DNA from 2 places in the Streptomyces sp. ATLC9 genome. Region 2 is predicted to be linked to the other one. Evidence: riboswitches for the same ligand, from Rfam matches in the RefSeq annotation. Region 2 holds a riboswitch; the other holds the start of a gene.
The links. Region 2 has a riboswitch for thiamine pyrophosphate ahead of AC2CJA_RS22880 (thiamine ABC transporter substrate-binding protein). Riboswitches for the same ligand answer to the same signal wherever they lie in the genome.

Region 1 (4,210 bases), on a different contig from region 2:
GGTCGCTGCCATGCGGGAATCCCCCCGGAACGAGGCGTGCGGATCCGGCGCCCGGGCGGGCGCCGGATCCGCACGCCGGTGGTCGGTCATACGGTTGGTCGGCCTCGTCCGGCCCTGCCGGGCCGGGTCGTCCGCGGTGAGGCGCCGTTCGGACGGCCGGCGTCAGACGGCCAGCGCCTGGGCGCGCCGCTTCACCTCGGTGCCGCGATTCTCGCGCAGGGCCCGCGCCGGGGTGCCGGGCAGGGTGTCATCGGGCGTGAACAGCCACTCCAGCATCTCCTCGTCACTGAAGCCGTCGTCCCTGAGCAGCGTGATGGTCCCCGTCAGGCCCTTCACCACCCGGCCCTCGCCGATGAAGTCGGCGGGTACCTGGAGCACCCGGTTCTCCCCGCGGCGCACCGCGATGAGCTGCCCCTCCTTGACCAGCTGCCGCACGCGCGTCACCTCGACGCCGAGCCTCTCGGCGACGTCGGGGAGAGTCAGCCAGGCCGGGACGAGAGCATCGGTCTTCGCGTCAATCTCGTTCACGGGAACCAGCCTGCCATCTGCCACCGACAGTCACTAGCGGGCCGCGCTCTTCAGGGGGACGGACGGGTCGGCGGCCCGCGTCGGGTCCAGGGCCGTGCCGCGCTCGATCAGCTTCCGCCCCTGGGTCAGGTCCCGCGGACGGCCCACCGCCAGCAGGGCGCGCAGCACACCGCCGCGCAGCCAGCACACCGACCAGGCCGCGTCCGCCGGATCGCCGCGCCACAGCATCTCGTCCTCGCCGGTGTGGTGGCCCGCGTACTGGACGAAGCGGCCGAACTGCTCGGACCAGAAGTACGGCACCGGGTCGTACAGCGGTGTCTCGGCCTCCCCGGCGGCCAGGCCCGAGGCGACCGTGCGGGCCCCCTGGAGCGCGTTGTCCCAGTGGTGGACCAGCAGGCGGCGGCCGTAGCGGGCCGACGGGTAGGAGGCGCAGTCCCCGACTGCGCGGACACCGGGGGCGGAGGCGCGCAGGTACTCGTCGGCGAGGACCGAGCCGTCCTCGCCCAGCGCCAGGCCGGAACCCGCCAGCCAGCCAGTGGCCGGGCGCGCGCCGATCCCGGTGACGACCGCGCCCGCCGTCAGCACCGAGCCGTCGGACAGCTCCACCTCGCACACCGGGTTCTCCGGCGTGCCGGCCGCGGCGACGCCCGTGACGGCGCACCCGGTGCGCAGTTCGGCGCCCGCCTCCTCGTACCAGACGCGCATCCGGGCCGCCACGGACGGCGGCAGCGCACCGGCCAGCGGCTGACCGGCGGCCTCCACCACGGTCACCCGGCAGCCGGCCTCGCGGGCCGCGGTGGCGAACTCCGCGCCGATCCAGCCGGCTCCGACGACCACCACCTCCCGGCGCCCGGCGAGCACCGGCCGCAGCCGCTCGGCGTCGTCGAGGGTGCGCAGCGGGTACACCCCGGGGACGCCCCCGGCGCCGGGCAGGAGGACCGGCGCGGCGCCGGTGGCGACGACCAGGTGGTCGTAGGGCAGCGGGCCGGCGTCTGTGTCCGCCTCCCGGTCGCCGGTGCGCAGCCCGGTGGCGGCCGTGCCCAGGCGCAGGTCCACCTCCAGGGCCCGGAAGTCGACGTCGAAGGCGGATCCGGCCGCCCTGCCCAGCAGCACGGCCTTGGACAGCGGCGGCCGGTCGTACGGCCGGTGGGGCTCCTCGCCGACGAGGGCGACCGCTCCGGGCCAGCCCTGCTCACGCAGCTGCACGGCGGTCTGCACCCCGGCCATCCCGGCGCCGACGACGAGGACCCGCTGCCTGCTCTGCTGCTCGGTTCGCACACTCACGCGATCACTGTAGGAGGTCGGAGCGGGCCCCGGGACAGCCTCGCGGCAGGGCCCGGTGAGAGCCCTGCCACAGCCGCCGCGCCCGCCGGCGCCCGGGCTCCCCTTCAGCCCCGGCGGGCACGCGGATAGGGTGGGCGTCGTTCCGGGAGCGGGAGGGGACTCCGGCGGACCGGAAGCGGAACGAGGAAGAGCGCGGGAGCCCGGCGCACCGGGCTGAGAGGGAGGCTTGCGCGGCCTCCGACCGTACGAACCTGATCCGGGTCATTCCGGCGAAGGGAGGGGCACGGCGCTCATGCACGTGCTGATCATCGGCGGTGGCGTCATCGGGCTGGTCACCGCCTGGCGGACCGCGCAGCGAGGGGCGCGGGTCACGGTCGCCGACCCGGCGCCGGGCGGCGGCGCCGCCCGGGTGGCGGCCGGGATGCTGGCGGCGGTCACCGAGCTGCACTACGGCGAGGAGTCCCTGCTCGCCCTCAACCTGGCCTCGGCACGCCGCTATCCGGCCTTCACCGCCGAACTGGAGGAGGCCTCGGGCCTGGGAACCGGATACCGCGCCTGCGGCACACTGGCCGTCGCGCTGGACGCCGACGACCGGGCGCATCTGCGGGAGCTGCACGCGCTGCACCGGCGCTGCGGGCTGGAGTCGGCGTGGCTGACCGGCCGCGAGTGCCGCCGCCTGGAGCCGATGCTCGCTCCCGGGGTGCGCGGCGGGCTGCGCGTGGACGGCGACCACCAGACCGACCCGCGCAGGCTGACGGCCGCGCTGCTGGCCGCCTGCGAGCGGGCCGGGGTGCGCTTCGCGCGGCAGCGCGCCGAGCGGCTGTCCCTGTCCGGCGACCGGGCGGCCGGGGCACGGCTGGCCGACGGCACCGCGGTCGGGGCCGACCGGGTGGTGCTGGCGGCGGGCGGCGAAAGCGGTCGGCTGGCGGGGGTGCCCGAGGAGGTCCTGCCGCCGGTGCGCCCGGTCAAGGGCCAGATCCTGCGGCTGCGGATCCCCGGCCCGTACGCCCCGTTCCTCTCGCGCACCGTGCGGGCCCTGGTGCGCGGCGGCCATGTCTACCTGGTGCCCCGGGCCGACGGCGAGCTGGTGCTGGGCGCGACCAGTGAGGAGCGGGGCTGGGACACCACCGTGACGGCCGGGGGCGTCTACGAGCTGCTGCGCGACGCGCACGAACTGGTGCCCGGCATCACCGAGCTGCCGCTGGTGGAGACCCGCGCCGGCCTGCGCCCCTGTTCCCCCGACAACGCCCCCCTGCTCGGCCCGACCGCCCTGCCCGGCCTGCATCTGGCCACCGGCCACCACCGCAACGGGGTGCTGCTCGCCCCGGTCACCGGCGACGCCCTGGCCCAGGCCCTGACCACCGGCGAGCTCCCCGAGGAGGCACGCCCGTTCACCCCCCGGCGTTTCGACCGCACGCTTCAGGAGAGTCCTCTGTGAACACCGGCGCACCCCGTACCGCCGCGACCGTCACCGTCCACGTCAACGGCGAGCCGCGCGAGATCGCGGCCGGTCTCGCCCTCGACGCGGTCGTGTCGTCCCTGACCACCGCCCCGGCCGGCGTCGCCGCGGCCGTCAACGAGACCGTCGTGCCGCGCGGGCGGTGGCCGGCGACACGGCTGTGCGACGGCGACCGGGTCGAGGTCCTGACCGCGGTGCAGGGGGGCTGACGGCGCCATGGCGGACGACACCCTCACCATCGCCGGCACCTCCTTCGCCTCCCGGCTGATCATGGGCACGGGCGGCGCGCCCAGCCTGGACGTGCTGGAGCGGGCGCTGCTGGCCTCGGGTACCGAGCTGACCACCGTGGCGATGCGGCGCCTGGACCCGACCGTCTCCGGCTCGGTGCTGTCGGTGCTGAGGCGGCACGGCATCCGCGTGCTGCCCAACACCGCCGGCTGCTTCACCGCCGGGGAGGCCGTGCTCACCGCCCGGCTGGCCCGCGAGGCGCTGGGCACCGACTGGATCAAGCTGGAGGTCGTCGCCGACGAGCGCACCCTGCTGCCCGATCCGGTGGAGCTGCTGGAGGCCGCCGAGACGCTGGTCGACGACGGCTTCACCGTCCTGCCGTACACCAGTGACGATCCGGTGCTGGCGCGGCGGCTGGAGGACGTGGGCTGCGCGGCGATCATGCCGCTGGGCTCGCCCATCGGCTCCGGCCTGGGCATCCGCAACCCGCACAACTTCCAGTTGATCACCGAGCGGGCGTCCGTCCCGGTCGTCCTGGACGCGGGCGCGGGCACCGCCTCGGACGCGGCCCTGGCCATGGAGCTGGGCTGCGCGGCGGTGATGCTGGCCTCCGCCGTCACCCGCGCCCAGGAGCCGGTGCTGATGGCCGAGGCGATGCGGCACGCGGTGGAGGCGGGACGGCTGGCGTACCGGGCGGGCCGGATCCCGCGG
Region 2 (4,210 bases):
GCCGCCGCGGCACCTCGCCGACCTCGCCCCGGCCGAGCGGCGCGAGGCCGTCGCCGCGATCGGCGAGAAGCCGTTCCGCGCCCAGCAGCTGTCGCGGCACTACTTCGCCCGGTACGCCACCGACCCCGCCACCTGGACCGACATCCCGGCCGCCGCGCGCGGGAGGCTGGCGGACGAGCTGCTGCCCGAGCTGATGACCGTGGTGCGGCACGTCAGCTGCGACGACGACACCACCCGCAAGACGCTGTGGCGGCTGCACGACGGGACGCTGGTGGAGTCGGTGCTGATGCGCTATCCGGACCGGGTCACCATGTGCGTCAGCTCCCAGGCCGGCTGCGGCATGAACTGCCCCTTCTGCGCCACCGGGCAGGCCGGGCTGGACCGCAACCTGTCCACCGCCGAGATCGTCCACCAGATCGTCGAGGGCATGCGTGCCCTGCGTGACGGCGAGGTGCCCGGGGGCCCCGCGAGGCTGTCGAACATCGTCTTCATGGGCATGGGCGAGCCGCTGGCCAACTACAAGCGGGTCATCGGTGCCATCCGCCGCCTCACCGACCCCGAGCCCGACGGCCTGGGCCTGTCCCAGCGCGGCATCACCGTCTCCACCGTCGGACTGGTCCCGGCGATCCACCGCCTGTCCGACGAGGGCCTCAAGTGCCGGCTGGCGGTCTCCCTGCACGCGCCCGACGACGAACTGCGTGACACCCTGGTGCCGGTCAACACCCGGTGGAAGGTCCGTGAGGTCCTCGACGCGGCCTGGGAGTACGCCGAGAAGTCCGGCCGCCGCGTCTCCGTCGAGTACGCCCTCATCCGGGACATCAACGACCAGGCGTGGCGTGCCGACCTGCTGGGCCGGCTGCTGGCGGGCAAGCGGGCGCACGTCAACCTCATCCCCCTCAACCCCACGCCGGGCTCCAAGTGGACCGCCTCCCGGCCCGAGGACGAGCGCGCGTTCGTCGCCGGGCTGGAGGCGCACGGCGTGCCGGTGACCGTCCGCGACACCCGCGGGCAGGAGATCGACGGCGCCTGCGGCCAGCTCGCCGCCACCGAACGCTGAAGGACGCGACCGCCACTGGTACGGTGGCGGTGACCTCAGTGGTCGCACACAGTAGCGAAACAGTCCGAACACCAGTACCGAAACAGCGGAGCCGACAGGGGAGCGCGTACGGCGCTGAGAGTGCGGTGTCGCCGGGAGGAGCCGAGAGGCCGCCCGGGGAGCCGCAGACCCTCGGACCTGATCCGGTTAGTACCGGCGTAGGGAGTCAGAAGAAAGTGCACACCAAGCTCCGGCGCGCCCTGGGCGCCGCCGTCCTCGGCACACTCACCCTCTCCGCCCTCACGGCGTGCGGCGGCTCGCGGTCCTCCGGGGACGGCGGGGAGGAGGGGAAGGGCGGCAAGACGGTCACCCTGGTCGCCCACGACTCCTTCGCGGCCTCCGACGCCGTGCTGGAGGAGTTCACCGAGCGGACCGGCTACCAGGTGGAGGTGCTGCGCGGCGGCGACGCCGGCTCCTCCCTCAACCAGGCGATCCTGTCCAAGGACAACCCGCAGGGCGACGTCCTCTTCGGCGTCGACAACACCCTGCTCTCCCGGGCCCTGGACAACGGCCTGTTCATGCCGTACGAGGCGGAGGGCCTGGCGAAGATACCCGCGCGGTACCGGCTCGACGCCGGGAAGCACCGCGTCACCCCCGTCGACTCCGGCGACGTCTGCGTCAACTACGACCGCGCCTACTTCGAGGAGCGCGGCATCGCCCCGCCCAGGACCCTCGACGACCTCGCCGAGCCCGCCTACAAGGACCTGCTGGTCACCGAGAACGCCGCCACCTCCTCGCCCGGCCTGGGCTTCCTGCTGGCCACCGTCGCCGAGTACGGCGAGGGATGGCAGGAGTACTGGAAGAAGCTGAAGGCCAACGGCGTCGAGGTCGTCGACGGCTGGGAGCAGGCGTACTACGACCGCTTCTCCGGCTCCTCCGGCGGCAAGGGCAAGGGCGACCGGCCGCTGGTCGTCTCCTACGCCTCCAGCCCGCCCGCCGAGGTCCTGGGCGCGGACCCCGAGCCCGAGCAGGCCCCCACCGGGGTGGCCACCGGCACCTGCTTCCGCCAGATCGAGTTCGCCGGGCTGCTCGAAGGCGCGGACAATCCCGCCGGCGGCAAGGCGCTGCTGGACTTCCTGATCGGCCGGTCCTTCCAGGAGGACCTGCCGCTGCAGATGTTCGTCAACCCCGTGCGCGAGGACGCGGAACTGCCCGAGGTCTTCACCCGCCACGGCGAGACGATCGACGACCCCCACACCATGGCCCCCGCGAAGATCGCCGAGAACCGCGAGGCGTGGATCAGGGCGTGGACCTCGGCCGTCGTGAGGTGAGGACCGGCATACGCGCGGGGACGGCGGCGCGCCTCGCGCTCGCGGCGGTGCCGGCCGTCTTCCTCGCGCTGTTCTTCGCCTACCCCGTCGCCGCCATCACCGCCCGCGGGCTGTACGACGGCGGACGGTGGCGCCCGGACCGGATCGCCGCCGTCCTCACCGACCCCGACATCGCCGGCGTGGTGTGGTTCACGCTGTGGCAGGCGGTGGCCTCCACCGCACTCACCCTGCTGCTGGCGCTGCCCGGCGCGTACGTGCTCGCGCGCCTGGACTTCCCCGGCAGGCGGGTGCTGCGGGCGGCGGTCACCGTGCCGTTCGTGCTGCCCACCGTCGTGGTCGGCTCCGCCTTCCTGGCCCTGCTCGGCCGCGGCGGGCTGCTGGACCAGTGGTGGGGGGTGCGGCTGGACACCGGTGTCACCGCCATCCTGCTGGCCCACGTCTTCTTCAACTACGCCGTGGTGGTGCGGATCGTCGGCGGCCTGTGGGCGCAGCTCGACCCCCGCCAGGAGGAGGCCGCGCGGATGCTCGGCGCGGGCCGGTGGGCCGCCTGGCGCGCCGTGACCCTCCCCGCGCTTCTCCCGTCGGTGGCCGCCGCCGCGCTGATGGTCTTCCTGTTCACCTTCACCTCCTTCGGAGTCGTCCAGATCCTCGGCGGCCCCCGCCACGCCACACTGGAGGTGGAGATCTACCGGCAGACCGCCCAGCTGCTGGACCTGCCCACCGCCGCCGTCCTGACCCTGTTGCAGTTCGCCGTGGTCGCCGCCCTGATGGCCTTCCACTCGCGCACCGTCCGCCGCCGCGGGGCGGCCCTGGGCCTGGTCGACGCCGCCCGCACCGCCCGCCGTCCGCGCGGGGCCGGGCAGCGGGCGCTGCTGGCGGGGGTGCTGATCCAGGTCGCCGTGCTGCTGCTGGCCCCGCTCGCGGTGCTCGTCGAACGCTCCCTGAGCGGACCCGGCGGCTACGGGCTGCACCACTACCGCGCCCTGGGCTCGGCCGACGCGGCCGGCGGCACCTTCACCGTCGCCCCGCTGGAGGCGGTCGGCAACTCCCTGGCCTACGCGGCCACCGCCACCGCCGTCGCCCTGGCCGTCGGCGTCCCGGCCGCGGTCGCCCTCACCCTGCGCGGCCCGGGCGGCCGGGCCGGGCGGCTGCTGCGCGGTCTCGACGCGCTGCTGATGCTCCCGCTGGGCACCTCGGCGGTCACCGTCGGCTTCGGTTTCCTCATCGCCCTGGACGCGCCTCCGCTGGACCTGCGCTCGTCGTGGATCCTGGTCCCGCTCGCCCAGGCACTGGTGGGCATCCCCTTCGTGGTGCGTGCCCTGCTGCCGGTTCTGCGGGCGGTGGACGCCCGGCTGCGCGAGGCCGCCGCGGTGCTGGGCGCCTCGCCGCCGCGCGTGTGGCGCGAGGTCGACCTGCCGCTGGCGCGACGGGCGCTGCTGGTCGCCGCGGGCTTCGCCTTCGCCGTCTCCCTGGGCGAGTTCGGCGCCACCGTCTTCATCGCCCGAGCCGACGCCCCCACCCTGCCCGTCGCCGTCGCCCGCCTGCTGGGCCGGGCCGGGGAGGCCAGCTACGGGCAGGCCATGGCGCTCAGCACGATCCTGATGCTGCTGTGCGCGGCGACCCTGCTGGCGCTGGAGGGCGCCCGCACCGACCGATCGGGAGAGCTGTAGGGATGGCCTCGCTGCGACTGGACGGCGTCACCGTACGCTTCGGGAGGCACACCGCCCTGGACGCCGTGGATCTCGACGTCGCCGAGCACGAGATCGTCTGCGTGCTCGGCCCCTCCGGCAGCGGCAAGTCCACCCTGCTGCGGACCGTCGCGGGACTGACCCGGCCGGACTCC

Region 1: it holds a riboswitch for thiamine pyrophosphate, as region 2 does, so the genes downstream of both, thiO (glycine oxidase ThiO) here and AC2CJA_RS22880 (thiamine ABC transporter substrate-binding protein) in region 2, are expected to answer to the same signal.

What each region holds. Positions count from the first base shown of each region.
Region 1 is NZ_JBXUOY010000230.1:2,918-7,127, forward strand. It holds gene thiE (thiamine phosphate synthase) at 1-12, opposite strand, end outside; gene AC2CJA_RS20640 (Rv2175c family DNA-binding protein) at 163-528, opposite strand; gene AC2CJA_RS20645 (NAD(P)/FAD-dependent oxidoreductase) at 562-1,812, opposite strand; TPP riboswitch at 2,004-2,091, shown strand; gene thiO (glycine oxidase ThiO) at 2,105-3,250, shown strand; gene thiS (sulfur carrier protein ThiS) at 3,247-3,480, shown strand; gene AC2CJA_RS20660 (thiazole synthase) at 3,488-4,210, shown strand, end outside.
Region 2 is NZ_JBXUOY010000295.1:1,583-5,792, reverse strand. It holds gene rlmN (dual-specificity RNA methyltransferase RlmN) at 1-1,057, shown strand, start outside; TPP riboswitch at 1,144-1,278, shown strand; gene AC2CJA_RS22880 (thiamine ABC transporter substrate-binding protein) at 1,273-2,367, shown strand; gene AC2CJA_RS22875 (ABC transporter permease) at 2,343-4,037, shown strand; gene AC2CJA_RS22870 (ABC transporter ATP-binding protein) at 4,040-4,210, shown strand, end outside.